2 regions of the Pseudaquabacterium inlustre genome follow, and region 2 is predicted to be linked to the other one. Evidence: predicted binding sites of a transcription regulator. Region 2 holds the regulator's gene; the other holds the start of a gene.
The links. The regulator NrdR, encoded in region 2, represses ribonucleotide reductase genes. The targets are predictions, from matches to a motif close to CACNANATNTNGTG.

Region 1: a site for NrdR is predicted at 2,600-2,613, ahead of AACH10_RS24755 (ribonucleoside-diphosphate reductase subunit alpha). Genes of this name have one in related genera too.

The regions. Positions count from the first base shown of each region.
Region 1 is NZ_JBBUTH010000011.1:450,212-457,910, forward strand. Features, by position in the region: gene AACH10_RS24740 (sensor histidine kinase) at 1-194, shown strand, start outside; gene AACH10_RS24745 (sigma-54-dependent transcriptional regulator) at 229-1,719, shown strand; gene ampD (1,6-anhydro-N-acetylmuramyl-L-alanine amidase AmpD) at 1,706-2,449, shown strand; gene AACH10_RS24755 (ribonucleoside-diphosphate reductase subunit alpha) at 2,852-5,749, shown strand; gene AACH10_RS24760 (ribonucleotide-diphosphate reductase subunit beta) at 5,962-7,203, shown strand; gene AACH10_RS24765 (hypothetical protein) at 7,415-7,699, shown strand, end outside.
Region 2 is NZ_JBBUTH010000001.1:189,428-197,126, reverse strand. Features, by position in the region: gene AACH10_RS00950 (hypothetical protein) at 1-1,282, opposite strand, end outside; gene AACH10_RS00945 (PilX N-terminal domain-containing pilus assembly protein) at 1,287-2,639, opposite strand; gene AACH10_RS00940 (PilW family protein) at 2,641-3,351, opposite strand; gene AACH10_RS00935 (prepilin-type N-terminal cleavage/methylation domain-containing protein) at 3,360-3,947, opposite strand; gene AACH10_RS00930 (type IV pilin protein) at 3,947-4,411, opposite strand; gene AACH10_RS00925 (GspH/FimT family pseudopilin) at 4,539-5,108, opposite strand; gene nrdR (transcriptional regulator NrdR) at 5,287-5,730, opposite strand; gene glyA (serine hydroxymethyltransferase) at 5,778-7,028, opposite strand; ZMP/ZTP riboswitch at 7,096-7,224, opposite strand; gene AACH10_RS00910 (lytic transglycosylase domain-containing protein) at 7,255-7,699, opposite strand, start outside.

The DNA of each region.
Region 1 (7,699 bases), on a different contig from region 2:
TCCCGCCCGAGGTGGAGCGCCACCTGTTCGAACCCTTCTTCTCCACGCGCAGCCGGGGCGGCGGACTCGGCCTGTATATTTGCCGCGAGCTGTGCGAGCGCTATGGCGCCAGCATCGAGTTCCGCCTGGCTGCGGCCCACCAGCGGCATCGCAACGTGTTCAGCGTGGTGATGCGCCTGGCCGCTGCCGGTTGACATCCTCCGACCCCACCGCCACGAACCCCGAACGATGACCGCGCCCTACAGCCTGCTGGTGGTGGATGACGAACCCGACCTGCGCACGCTGTACGAGCTGACGCTGATCCGCGAGGGCTACGACGTCGACAGCGCCGGCACGGTCGAGGAAGCCTGGACGCGCCTGGGCGAGCGCCGTTACAACGCGGTGATCACCGACATGAAGCTGCCCGACGGCAACGGGCTCGACCTGCTGCGCCGCATCGAGGCCCAGGGCCGGCCCGAGAAGACGCTGGTGATCACCGCCTACGGCTCGGCCGAGAACGCGGTCGAGGCCCTCAAGGCCGGCGCCTTCGACTACCTGACCAAGCCCGTGGACCTGCGCCAGTTCCGCAGCGTGGTGGCCTCGGCGCTGGGGCGCAGCGTGCTGCCGTCGGCCCAGGGGCCGACGCCCGTGGCGCCGGCCGAAGCGGCGGCGGTGGCGGGACCGGGCGATGCCCTGGCCGAGGCCGGCCACCCGGCGCTGCGCCGGCTGGTGGGGCGCTCGGCGGCCATGCAGCAGGTGCGGGCCCTGATCGAGCGCGTGGCGCGCGGCATGGCGCCGGTGCTGGTGCAGGGCGAATCGGGCACCGGCAAGGAACTGGTGGCGCGGGCCATCCATGACGTGAGCAGCCGCGCAGCCATGCCCTTCGTCGCGGTGAACTGCGGCGCCATCCCCGAGCAGCTGCTGGAGGCCGAGTTCTTCGGCTACCGCAAGGGCGCCTTCACCGGCGCGCAGGAAGACCGCGCCGGCTTCTTCCAGGCGGCCCAGGGCGGCACGCTGTTCCTCGACGAGATCGGCGACCTGCCGCTGGCCATGCAGAGCAAGCTGCTGCGGGCGATCCAGGAGCGCTCGGTGCGACCGATCGGCGCGGTGGCCGAGGCGCCGGTGAACGTGCGCATCGTCAGCGCCACGCACAAGGACCTGGCGGTCGAGGTGCACGAGGGCCGCTTCCGGCAGGACCTGTTCTACCGCCTGAACGTCATCCAGATCCGCATGCCGCCGCTGCGCGAGCGGGTGGACGACCTGGCCGACATCGCGGCGGCCGTGCTGGCGCGCATCGCCACCGATGCCGGCGTGTCACCGGCCCCCCGGCTGAGCCCGGCCGCCGCCGCGCTGCTGGCACGCCACGGCTTTCCCGGCAATGTGCGCGAGCTGGAGAACCTGCTGCACCGTGCGGTCACGCTGACCGGCGGCGACCTGATCCAGCCGCAGGACCTGGGCCTGCCCGACGACGAAGGCGCCGAGGCCGAGGCCGACGAGGCGCCCGACCTGGCGCCGCCGCGCCCGGTGGCGCCGGTCGCCAGCCCGGCGGTGCCGGCCGAACTGCCGGCGGATCTGGTCGTCTACCTCGACCAGGTGGAGCGTGATGTGCTGGTGCGTGCATTGGAGAAGCACCGCTTCAACCGCACGGCGGCCGGGGCCAGCCTGGGCCTGTCGCTGCGCCAGATGCGCTACCGCATGGCGCGGCTGGGCATCCAGGTGGCCGAGCATGGCGGCGACTGAGGGCGGCGCCGGGCACGCGGCATCGGCGCAGGCGCTCACCCAGGGCGGCAGGCAGGACGGCTGGCAGGACGGCTGGTGGCGCCCGGCCGCCCGCTGTCCGTCGCCGAATTTCGGTCCGCGACCGTCCGGCGCGGCGGTGGAACTGGTGGTGCTGCACTCGATCAGCCTGCCGCCCGGCGAGTACGGGGGCGACGCCATCGAGCGCCTGTTCACCAACCGGCTCGACTGGGAGGCGCACCCGTACTACGGCCAGATCCGCGGCCTGCAGGTGTCGGCGCACTTCCTGGTGCGGCGCGATGGTGCGGTGCTGCAGTTCGTCTCCTGCGATCAGCGCGCCTGGCATGCCGGCGTGTCGCAATGGCGTGGCCGCGACAACTGCAACGACTGGTCGATCGGCATCGAGCTCGAGGGCCTGGAAGGCGAGTGCTTCGAGCCGGCGCAGTACCAGGTGCTGGGCGGCTTGCTCGCCGCCATTGCGCAGGCCTACCCGGTGCGTGACGTGGCCGGCCATGAGCATGTGGCGCCGTTGCGCAAGCGCGACCCCGGGCCGGGATTCGACTGGGCCCGGCTGCTGGCCGATGCGCGATGGCCGGCGCATTGGTGCGCCGCGGCCGGACCGGCCGCCGCGGGTGCGGCGGCGCCACAGCCGCCGATGCGCCGCGATGGTGCTGACGCGCCCGGCGCGGGGCCAGCCGTGGTGCGGTCTGGCGGGCCGAACCCGGCGGTTTGACCTGCATTGGCGCGGCCTGCGGGGCCGGGCGCCCGCAGCCATGCGGCAGGGCGCGGCATGCGCCAAATCGGGGCGCTCCGCCGTGGGGCGGGTGTCTCGTCGTCAAGCAGGGTAAGCACGCTACCGGTAGTGCTTGAGAGCTGTGCGCACCCCCAGATATAGTGTCCCTTCATGCTATGCTGCGCGCCCTGAACACAACGCCCTGACCCACTTCGCGCGGCGGCTGTTCCTCCCTCCACACCAGCAGTTTTGGACGTGGTGCCTGCGGGCACCCGGGCCGCCGGTGTGGGTGGATGCAGCCCCGGGCCCGGTCAGGGCGGCACGTCCGGTGCGTGAGGGCGCACCGTCATGTCGTACCGAACATCCAGCGGCCCCCAGCCGCGATTCACGCAAGGGGAATCCATGCAAGCACTCGTCACCAGCAGCCCGTCCGTCGGAATCGCGCCGCATGTCGCGGCCAGCAGCGAGGGCCCCACGTCGGCCTACGCGGGCTACCAGATCATTCGGCGCAATGGCTCGGTGGTGGCTTTCGAGCCCAACAAGATCGCCGTTGCGCTGATGAAGGCCTTCCTGGCGGTGCATGGCACCCAGGGCGCGGCTTCGGCCAGCGTGCGCGAGACGGTGGACGCGCTGACCGAATCGGTGGTGCGCGCGCTGATGCGCAGCCGCCCGGGCGGTGGCACCTTCCACATCGAGGACGTGCAGGACCAGGTCGAGCTGGGCCTGATGCGCGGCAGCCACCATGAAGTGGCCCGCGCCTACGTGCTGTACCGCGAGCGCCGCGCGCAGGAGCGTGCCCGCCAGGTGGAGCAGGCCGCCCCGCCGGTGCCGGCGCTGGAAGTGACCGACAAGGGCCGCCGCGTGCCGCTGGACCTGGCCGCGCTGAACACGCTGATTGAGTCGGCCTGCGCCGGCCTGGGTGCCGACGTGAAGCCCGAGCCCATCCTGGCCGAGACGCGCCGCAACCTGTACGACGGCGTGCCCATCGACGAGGTCTACAAGGCCGCCATCCTGGCCGCCCGCACCCAGATCGAGAAGGACCCCGGCTACAGCCGTGCCACCGCGCGCCTGCTGTGCCACACCATCCGCCGCGAGATCCTGGGTGAAGAGGTCACGCAGGCCCAGATGGCCGAGCGCTATGCCGAGTACTTCCCGCAGTTCATCAAGAAGGGCGTGCAGCACGAACTGCTGGACAGCAAGCTGCAGCAGTTCGACCTGGCCCGCCTGGGCGCGGCGCTGAAGCCTGAGCGCGACCTGCAGTTCGACTACCTGGGCCTGCAGACCCTGTTCGACCGCTACTTCCTGCATGTGGAGGACGTGCGCATCGAGATGCCGCAGGCCTTCTTCATGCGCGTGGCCATGGGCCTGGCGCTCAACGAGATCGACCGCGAGGCGCGCGCCATCGAGTTCTACGACGTGCTGTCGTCGTTCGACTTCATGAGCAGCACGCCCACGCTGTTCAACAGCGGCTCGCTGCGTTCGCAGCTGTCCAGCTGCTACCTCACCACTGTGGCCGACGATCTGGACGGCATCTACGAGGCGCTGAAGGAGAACGCGCTGCTCTCCAAGTTCGCCGGCGGTCTGGGCAACGACTGGACCCGCGTGCGCGCGCTGGGCAGCTACATCAAGGGCACCAATGGCAAGAGCCAGGGCGTGGTGCCGTTCCTGAAGGTGGTGAACGACACGGCGGTGGCCGTCAACCAGGGTGGCAAGCGCAAGGGCGCGGTCTGCGCCTACCTGGAGACCTGGCACCTGGACATCGAGGAGTTCCTCGAGCTGCGCAAGAACACCGGTGACGACCGTCGGCGCACGCACGACATGAACACCGCCAACTGGATCCCCGACCTGTTCATGCGCCGCGTGATCGAGGGCGGCGAGTGGACGCTGTTCAGCCCCAGCACCTGCCCCGACCTGCACGACAAGTTCGGTGCCGACTTCGAGGCCGCCTACACGGCCTACGAGGCCAAGGCCGACCGCGGCGAGCTCAAGCTGTTCAAGCGCATGCCGGCCAAGGACCTGTGGCGCAAGATGCTGACCATGCTGTTCGAGACCGGGCATCCCTGGATCACGTTCAAGGATGCCTGCAACGTGCGCAGCCCGCAGCAGCACGTGGGCGTGGTGCACAGCAGCAACCTGTGCACCGAGATCACGCTGAACACCAGCGACACCGAGATCGCCGTGTGCAACCTCGGCTCGATCAACCTGGCCCAGCATCTGAAGGACGGCCAGATCGACCAGGCCAAGCTGAAGCGCACCGTGTCCATCGCGATGCGCATGCTCGACAACGTCATCGACATCAACTACTACGCGGTGAAGAAGGCGCGCGACAGCAACCTGCGCCACCGCCCGGTGGGCCTGGGCCTGATGGGCTTCCAGGATGCGCTGTACCAGCTGCGCGTGCCCTACGGCAGCGTGGCCGCGGTGGAGTTCGCCGACCGCTCGATGGAAGCCATCTGCTACCACGCCTACTGGGCCAGCACCGAGCTGGCCGAGGAGCGCGGCCGCTACAGCAGCTACCGCGGCAGCCTGTGGGACCGCGGCATCCTGCCGCAGGACAGCCTGGAACTGCTGGCCCAGGCCCGCGGTGAGCAGTACGTGCAGGTCGACCGCAGCAGCACGATGGAATGGGACGCGCTGCGCGCGCGCATCGCGGCCCACGGCATGCGCAACAGCAACTGCGTGGCCATCGCGCCCACGGCCACCATCAGCAACATCATCGGCGTGGACGCCTCGATCGAGCCCTGCTTCGGCAACCTCTCGGTCAAGAGCAACCTGTCGGGCGAGTTCACCGTCATCAACGAGTACCTGGTGCGTGACCTCAAGCGCCTGGGCCTGTGGGACGACGTGATGGTGATGGACCTCAAGCACTTCGACGGCAGCCTGCGCCGCATCGACCGTGTGCCTGAAGAGCTGAAGCAGTTGTACGCCACCGCCTTCGAGGTCGACGCCACCTGGCTGATCGAGGCCGGCGCGCGCCGCCAGAAGTGGATCGACCAGGCCCAGAGCCTGAACATCTACCTGGCCGGTGCCTCGGGCAAGAAGCTGGACGAGACCTACAAGCTGGCCTGGCTGCGCGGCCTGAAGACCACCTACTACCTGCGCACCATGGGCGCCACGCATGCCGAGAAGTCCACCGTGACCGCCGGCGCGCTGAACGCCGTGCCCGGTGGCGTGAGCGGTGGCGGCCTGTCGGCCCTGGACGCCGCAGCGGCCCAGGCCCAGGCGGCGATGGACGCGGTGCCGGCGAGCGACATCAAGTTCTGCTCGATCGACAACCCGGACTGCGAAGCCTGCCAATGACCGGCCGCGGACAGTAAACCGCAAAGTGAGCGGGCATCTTCCGAGAAGGATGCCCGCTGTCGCCTGAGCCTCGTCGCGCCTGTGGTGCCGCGACGAGGCCCGAAGCCTCACCAACGATGCACGCGTGCAACGACGAAGTCGTCCGCATGTCAAGAAGTGCTTGGTGTTTGGACGCGACACTCTGATAATTCGCACCCATAGGACGAACACGCATGCTGGTCTGGGAAGACGACGTCGCATCCCCTTCGACGACACCGCCACAAGGTACCGCACCGCAAGCCGCCAGCAACGCGCGGCTTGAGTCCACTGCTCCCCTCGCGCAAGCATCGCTGCATCTGCAGCCGGCCGTTGCGGCCATGCCGGTGAACGCCGCGCCCGTGCGTGCTGCTGCCGCTGCCGTGGTGCCGGTTCCGCAAGCCCCCGCCGAGAAGAACACGCGCCGCGTCAACGTCGCCGAGAAGCGCATCATCAACGGCCAGACCGATGTGAATCAGCTGGTGCCGTTCAAGTACAAGTGGGCCTGGGAGAAGTACCTCGCCACCTGCGCCAACCACTGGATGCCGCAAGAGATCAACATGTCTCGCGACATCGCGCTGTGGAAGGACCCGAACGGCCTGACCGAAGACGAGCGCCGCATCATCAAGCGCAACCTCGGCTTCTTCGTCACCGCCGATTCGCTGGCGGCGAACAACATCACGCTGGGCACCTACCGCCACATCACCGCGCCCGAGTGCCGCCAGTTCCTGCTGCGCCAGGCCTTCGAAGAGGCGATCCACACCCACGCCTACCAGTACATCGTGGAGAGCTTGGGTCTCGATGAAGGCGAGATCTTCAACGCGTACCACGAGGTCTCGGCCATCCGCGAGAAGGACGAGTTCCTGATCCCGTTCATCGACGCGATCATGGACCCCAACTTCAAGACCGGCACGCTCGAAGCCGATCAGACGCTGCTGCGTTCGATCATCGTCTTCGCCTGCCTGATGGAAGGCCTGTTCTTCTACGTCGGCTTCACGCAGATCCTGGCGCTGGGCCGCCAGAACAAGATGACCGGTGCCGCCGAGCAGTACCAGTACATCCTGCGCGACGAGTCGATGCACTGCAACTTCGGCATCGACCTGATCAACCAGATCAAGCTCGAGAACCCGCAACTGTGGACGCCGCAGTTCAAGGCCGAGATCCGTGGTCTGTTCGAGAAGGCGGTCGAGCTGGAGTACCGCTATGCCGAGGACACCATGCCGCGCGGCGTGCTGGGCTTGAACGCCAGCATGTTCAAGGGCTACCTGCGCTACATCGCCAACCGGCGCGCCACGCAGATCGGCCTGGAACCGCTCTTCCCGAACGAGGAAAACCCGTTCCCCTGGATGAGCGAGATGATCGATCTGAAGAAGGAGCGCAATTTCTTCGAAACCCGCGTCATCGAGTACCAGTCCGGTGGCGCACTGAGCTGGGACTGACGCACCGGGCACGCAGGTGCCAGGCGCGAGGGTCCACGGTCAGATCAAGATTCGCATCCGCGTCGAGTTGCTCGTCAGAAGCAACCGCAGCGGGTGCATCCCCGTTCACCGGGGAGCCAGCAAGGGTCTCGAGGCCCGTCTGGCGCCGCGGTGAATCACGCCGTCGCTTGACCGACGGTCTGTGTCTTGCAACTTGATCAAGGAGTTTGTGATGGCAACTGCGAAGAAGGCCACTGCGGCCAAGCGTCCGGCAACCAAGCCTGCTGCCCCCGCTAAGAAGGCGGCGCCGGCGAAGAAGGCTGCCGCCCCGGCGAAGAAGGCTGCACCGGCCAAGAAGGCTGCTGCTCCGGCGAAGAAGGCCGCTGCACCGGCGAAGAAGGCTGCTGCTCCGGCGAAGAAGGCTGCACCGGCCAAGAAGGCTGCTGCTCCGGCGAAGAAGGCCGCTGCACCGGCGAAGAAGGCTGCTGCTCCGGCGAAGAAGGCCGCAGCACCGGCC
Region 2 (7,699 bases):
CCGCGTTATTGTCGCTGTCCGCCGGGCACAGGCCGCCGGCGGCGATGACCAGGAAGTTCTGGTTGTTGAGGTTGCGGGTGACGCGATTGGCAGACAGACATTCATCGGACGCGACACGGCAGTAGGTCCTGGGGTGATCGCGGTTGGCCGTGTAATCGCTGCTGCTCCGGGTGTAGCGGCAGACCCGCAGTCGCTGGGCCGTGCTGTCCGCCGTGGACAGGCTGGTAGGTGCCCAGCCCGGCACCGCAACACTCAGATCGATCCGCCCACCCCAGCCATTGGCGTCCGTGGCATACACCAGGCAGGTGTAGTCGATCGCGGATGGGCCGCGGGCAGTGCTGCCGGACGGCGTGTAGAGCAGGCCTGCGAAACACTCCGAAAACGGCGACACCAGGCCGACACGGTTGTTGGCATTGAAGCTCAAGGGCGTGCTCCCGAGCGCCAAGGTTTCGGTGCCGGCGGCGCCCTGGGGATCTTCGGCCTGCGCGGCCGTGTAGCCACCACTGGGTGGCGCGGTGAGATGAAAGCGCACGGTGCCCGAGACCAGGCTGCCATAGCCCACCGCGGTGCAACTGCTGACCGAATCGGCGGTGATGTCGGCCTGCGCCAGTGCGACCGACGAACACCGGCCGGTGATGGCGCCGGTGGTGTTATTGAAGACCCAGACCACGTTGCTGGTGGTCGATGGCTTGTAGGCGCTCTTGCCGTTGCCCAGGTCGCGCGCGCTGACTGGAATGCTGGGATGCCGATTGTTGCTGCGCGCCGTCACGCCGGAGATGGGTGGCAGTGACAGGATTCCTGCCAGTGCCGGCGAGGTGGCCGACACCAGGCCCTGCAAGCGCACCGTGCGCGTGCTGTTGGTGCGGTCGGTCCAGGTCACGGTGGTCTGTGCGATCTTGGCCTGCGAGGCCACCAGACCCAGACGCGTCATCTGCTCGGGCCGGGTCGGGAAGTTCGTCAATTGTCGGCTGAGCGCGAAACTGACGTTACCGGTATCGCCTGGCAGTTGCACGGTGGCGGTACGGTTGGTCAGATCGTCCCAGGACGGGACCGGCTGATCATCGTCGTGTCGGACATCAACGAACAGGCGCAACGATTCGAGGTCTTCGGTGGCGATTCGCGCGGCTTCGGTCGTCTGGCGCGACAGGTCGGTGTTGATGCGCATCGTGCTTTGCACACCGATGAGCGCCAGCATGCCGAAGGACATGACAGCCAGTGCCACCAAGGCCTCGATCAGTGAGACCCCGAGATGACGCAGGTGCGGGTGAGGGATGGGGCGCATGGCGTCAGAAGGTGGTGCGGTTCCAACTGCCTGGTGCCCGCACGAACGTGCCATAAGAGGTCACGATGGCATTGATCACGTCGGCGTCGTAGCTGATCGTGGCGCGGCTGGTGGCGGTGAAGTCCGAGGCCGAGATCAACGCACCACGCAGCGAGGCGCCGGCCGCAGACCAATTCACGGCACTTGCATAGAACAGCCCGACCATGGGGTTGTCGCGCTGGACGCCCAGCGTGCCGGTGACGATGACCAGCGCCGGCTGGGCGACGGTGCCAATGCTGCCGGCAGCGGCCGTGGTGCTGCCGTCAATACTCAGATCACCGTCAAACCACAGCGTGCGGCCAGGGAACAACTTGAGCATGTAGTCCAGGTCGCCGATGCCGCACGCTGCGGTACAAGTCTTGCGCACGACACCCTGCTGGCGGCGATAGTTGGGCCCGTCCATGCCGAACGTGGCGGTGAACATGCCATCGCTGGCGGTGGCGCCATCAGCCAGGTTCTGCAGTCGCTTCTGGAACAACGCACCGTCGTTGACCAACCAGCCGTTGCCGCCGCCGCCTGCTGGTACCACGTAGCGGCTGGTCGAGGCTGCATCGGTGGGACCGGCCGCGCCGGTGTGCACGGTGGCACCGGTCAGGTTGTCCTGGTTGCCAATCTGCAGTTCCACGCCGGCGGCGCTGATCATGTTGGCGGCAGTGAGTGCAGCCACAGGCGGTGTCGGCAGTGCACGCACCATGCCCAGCGTGACCACCACCCGCGCCCTGCCGTCGACCTGAGGATCGGTGGATGCGGAGACGCAGTTTGCGTCGCTGACGCCCGGGGTGCCGCAGCCTTGGACGTTCAGTGCGATGGCCCCGGCGCGCGCCGCGCCGCCGGGCACAAAGTAGCTGACGCGGAACGCGTTGCCTGGCGGATCGGCTGAGTTGCTCACCGACACCGTCGGCGAGTCGGCGGTCGGGCAACCACAACTCAGCGCACCGTCCACATTGGTACAGCCCGAGTACAGGGTGACGCCGCCGGTGCCGGTGGCCACGCTGATGCGACCTTCGGTGTCGGTGGTCAGGTAGCGTGCGCGGTAGGAACTGCCGCCATCGGCGTCCAGGCTGCAGCGCGTGTCGATGCGGCCGCTGTTGAGCATCGACAACGCCCAGTCGATGCCGGCATCCGCGGCGGCCAGGGCGCGCTCGGCGCGATAGCTGTTGGCGCTCGTGCGTTGCTCGAACACCAGGTTGCGGTTCGTGTAGGCCGCGACCATCGCCATGATCAGGAACAGCACCATCACGATGGTCAAGGCCGCCAATCCCCGTGCCGGTGTCTGGCGACGGTGGAGGGAGAGGGTGAGAGGCTCGCTGCGGCTCATGTCAGCATCCACTCCGCTCGACCAGGATGTCGTTGCGCAGCCGCAGGTCGCTGCGGACGCTTCGTTTGACCGAGGCGTCACTCGCCGCCTGTGCGCTGAACACCAATGTGGCATTGCGCACCAGCAGATCCAGCGCGCAGCCCCGGGAACTGACAGGGCACTGCGCTCCGCAGGGCAGCGGCACCGCCTGGGTCGTGTAGGTCAGATCAAACCTTGTCACACGCATCACCGCAGGGTCGGTCAAGGTCTGCCATGTGTCGCCGCCCATCAGCATTTCCACCGTGCCGGCCGCGGCGTTGAAGCGAAAGCCCACCCGTTCCGACGAATCGACACGGTCGTTGTCGGTGCCGGACTGCTGACCTTCCTCGTCGGTGGAACGGTCGTAGACGATCGAGTCGCCTTCACGACTGCTGCGTGTGGCGCTCACCGTGTTGTACGGGTTCGCCATCGCGTTGGTCACCGAGTCGGCCCAGACGTTGTTCCAGCCATGGGCCCAGTAGCCCGCACGTCGCATGTCACGCACGGCGATGTCCATGGTGGCGCGCATGTCCTGCTGCAGTTGGGCATCGGTGAGCATTCGGCGGTTGTCGCCCAACTGGCTGGTGACCACCAGCGTTGCCGCCGCCAGGATGAACAGGCCGATGGTCACACCGACCATCAGTTCCACCAGCGACATGCCGCGAGGGCGGGGCGACAAAGTGGCGCGCGTCAAGGCGTGTCTCATTGTTCCGTCGAGGTTGTGGTGGTGGCGCAGGCCGGGTAGGTGCCGGTGTGGCCGCTGACACTGCACAGCTGTCCGCGGCCGGTGGCATTGGTTCGCATGCGGACTTCGCCGCCAGAACTGCCCGACACCTGGATGTTCAGCGTCACGCCATCGGTCGGCAAGCCAGTGACTGCGTCCCACTTCAGCAGTGACGCGCTGTCGTCGACGGGGTTGACCGACACGCGGCCACTGCTCGCCAGCCGCACGGTCTTGATTTCCACTGCGCTGGAACTACCGCGCGAAGCGCACACCGGCGTGGCCGTGCAGTCGCAGGCAAGGCGCGAACTGGGGTGGTACACCACGTAGCAGGTCTGGCCATCCAGGCTGCCGAAGCGGATCACCGTGTCACGGTTGTCGCGCGCTTGTACCGAGCGAGCCAAGCGCACATCCCCCAACAACTCATCCGCCACACCCTGCACCCGCTTGCGCATGATGAACTGGTACATGGACGGCACGGCGATGGCCACCAGCACGGCCATCACGGCCATGGTGATCAGCATCTCGACCAGGGTCAGCCCGGTGCGGGCGGACCGCGGTCGTGTCATCACTTGACCCAGCATGGATCGGGCGCGGAGTTGGTGGTGTTGCTGGCGGTGAGCGAGCTGTAGGTGATGCTGCCGCCGGACACGGCCACCTGCATCACGCGGCACACGCTGTCGTGCGTCTGGGGGGAACTGCTCTTGGCCGTGGCCCGGGCGGTGTAGCCGGTGGCGGTGACCGAGTCATCGACCAGCGTCAGCGTGTAGTGCCCTTCGGGCGACGTGCTGCCGGTGCCCGGCAGGCTGGACAGCGTGGCCTGGTAGCTCGCGTGCTCGCTGCGCCAGCGTTCCTGCGCCTGCATCAGCTGGGCCAGTGCGGCCATGGCGTCGGCGCGGCGGCCCTTCTGCACCGCGGACTGGTAGGACGGCCAGGCCACGCCCACCAGGATGGCCAGCACGGCCAGCACGATCATCAACTCGACGAGCGTGAAGCCGCGGTCGCGCGGGGGGCGGGCAGACGGTGTGAACATGTGCCGATTATTGGCCGATGCACGCGGCAACCTGTCACGGGTGCGCCGTTCATCGCGGGGGATTGACCGCTCGTCGGCCGACTCCCGTGACCACGGGGGTTCAGGGGCCCGCTGGACGGCGAAGCGCTCAGGCGCAGCGGCGGTAGCCGGCCAGGCCGCTGGGCGAGCAGGACCGCGTGCGGCCGAGCACGTTGACGATCTGGTGCAGGGCGCGGCCCTCGCTGTCGGTGACCACGAAGGTGGCCGTGGGCGTCACCGTGCCCTTGCCGGCGTCGAACACCAGGCTGCGGCTGGCCGTGCTGATGCGCACGCCGGCCGTGGCGGCCTGCACCTGCACGCGTTGCAGCTGCGCCGGCTCGTCGCAGCGGGCGGCACCGCTGGCATCGCAGCTGCAGGCGCCGGCTGGCCCGCTGTGGATCACGTAGCAGCTGCCGCCGTCGGCGGTCGCCTGCACCGCCAGCCGCACGGTGCGGTCGGTGGCGCGGGCCAGCGAGCGTGCGTACTGGACATCGGTCTCCAGCATCGCGGCCACGGCGTCCAGCGTCTGCCGCAGGCGCAGGTCGCGCAGCGAGGGCAGCGCGCCGGCGAGCAGCAGGCCGCTGATGCACAGGCAGCACAGCAACTCCACCATCGTCAGGCCGCGGCTGGTTTGGCGCGGCAGCGGGCGGGGCCGGGGGCAGCAGGGGGTCTGGGACATGTGCGCTCCATGCATCGGGATGGGATGCGCACACTGTAGAAATCGGCGCCCGGCGGCGCGTCGCCCGCGCGGGGGGAGGGGGCGGGGGCTTTCGGAGGGAGGGGCGGCGCGGGGGGGGATGCGCCACCCGAAAGGGGGGAATCGCCCCGATGGCCGGGCCGGGATCAGGTGTTGCGGATCAGATGTCGCGGATCAGCTGCCTGAACTCGTCCACGTCCTCGAAGCTGCGGTAGACGGAGGCGAAGCGCACATAGCCCACCTTGTCCATGCGCTTGAGCTCGCGCATCACCAGCTCGCCCACGCGGGCCGACGGCACCTCGCGGGCGCCGCTGGCCAGCAGCTTTTCCTGGATGCGCTCGATCGCCGCGTCCACCTGCTCGACGCTGACCGGCCGCTTGCGCAGCGCCAGCATCATCGAGCCGCGCAGCTTGGCGGGATCGAACTCGACCCGGGCGCCGTCCTTCTTCACCACCGCCGGCAGTGCGATCTCCGCCCGCTCGTAGGTGGTGAAGCGCTTGTCGCACTTCAGGCAGCGGCGGCGACGCCGGATGACGTCGCCTTCGTCGGACTCGCGGGTCTCGACGACCTGGGTCTCGTTGTGAGCGCAATAGGGGCAGCGCATGGGGTGCTACGTCTTCAAGCCGGGCCCGACTGCGCCGCCGTGTCCGGTCAGCGGTAGACCGGGAAGGCGCGGGTCAGCGCCGACACCTGCTCGCGCACGGCGGCCAGCGTGGCCTCGTCGTTGGGCTTGTCCAGCACGTCGGCGATCAGGTGGGCCACCTTCACGGCCTCGGCTTCCTTGAAGCCGCGCGTGGTCATCGCCGGGCTGCCCAGGCGGATGCCGCTGGTGACCATGGGCTTTTGCGGATCGTTGGGGATGCCGTTCTTGTTGCAGGTGATGTGAGCGCGGCCCAGCAGCGCCTCGGCTTCCTTGCCGGTCAGGCCCTTGGGGCGCAGATCGACCAGCATCACATGGCTCTCGGTGCGGCCACTGACGATGCGCAGGCCGCGCTGCTTGAGCGTCTCGGCCATGGCGGCGGCGTTCTTCACCACCTGCTCCTGGTAGGCCTTGAACTCCGGCGACAGCGCCTCCTGCAGCGCCACGGCCTTGCCGGCGATGACGTGCATCAGCGGGCCGCCCTGGATGCCGGGGAAGATGGCCGAGTTGATCTTCTTGGCGATCTCTTCGCCGCGCATCAGGATCAGGCCGCCGCGCGGGCCGCGCAGGGTCTTGTGCGTGGTGGTGGTCACCACGTCGGCATGCGGCACCGGGTTGGGGTAGACGCCCGCGGCGATCAGGCCGGCGTAGTGCGCCATGTCGACCCAGAAGTACGCGCCGATGGCCTTGGCGATGCCGGCGATGCGCTCGAAGTCGATGCGCAGCGAGAAGGCCGAGGCGCCGGCGATGATCAGCTTGGGCTTGTTCTCGTGGGCCAGGCGCTCCATCGCGTCGTAGTCGATGTCTTCCTGGGCGTTCAGGCCGTAGGACACCACCTTGAACCACTTGCCCGACATGTTCAGCGGCATGCCGTGGGTCAGGTGGCCGCCTTCGGCCAGGCTCATGCCCATGATGGTGTCGCCGGGCTGCAGCAGGCCGAAGTACACGGCCTGGTTGGCCTGGCTGCCGCTGTTGGGCTGCACGTTGGCGTACTCGGCGCCGAACAGCTGTTTGGCGCGGTCAATCGCCAGCTGCTCGACCACGTCCACATGCTCGCAGCCGCCGTAGTAGCGCTTGCCGGGGTAGCCCTCGGCGTACTTGTTGGTCAGTTGCGAGCCTTGCGCCTGCATCACGGCGGGCGAGGTGTAGTTCTCGCTGGCGATCAGCTCGATGTGGTCTTCCTGGCGCTGGTTCTCGGCCTGGATGGCGGCCCACAGCGCGGGATCGACGTTGGCGATGGTGGATTGGGAGCGGTCGAACATGGAGGGCATCCTCTTCAACGGTGCGGTGAAGACCCGTTGCGGCGACCCCGCGCGGTGGCAAGGTGCAACAGGTTGCCCAGGCGAACGGCTGACATCGCCGGTCGTCACGCTGGGCGTGCGGCTGGCGGCTCGCGCTTCCCGGTGGTCAATCCACCTCGGGCCGGTGAGGCCCTGATCGCCAGTTGCGCGAGACTTTGGATTCTAGCGGCTTCGGCCCGTACGGGCGTCAGCGCAGCAGGGCCACCCGCTCGTCGTGTGCGGATGTGCCGGCCGACTTGACCGGCGCGCCGTCGTCGGCGGTGTTGGCCGGCGCGGCGGGCACCACCGGCTGCGCGGCGGGCAGCGGCGCATTCACCGCCACGGTCTTGCCATCGGCCACCTTGCGCAGATGGGTCTGCTCGGCCAGCACCTTGGCGGCGTAGCCCCCGTCGTCGTTCTGGTTGGCGGCCCCCACGTAGTAGCGCAGGCCGGCCTCCAGCCCGCCGGCGCGGGCGATGCATTCCTTGAGCACCAGCACGCCCACGCGCAGGTTGCTCACCGGGTCGAAGGCGGCGCGCACGCCACCGAAGGCTTCGTACTTGTCGTCGTGCACCCGGGTCATCACCTGCATCAGGCCCTGGGCGCCCACGGCGCTTTGCGCGAACGGGTTGAAGTTCGACTCGATGGCCATC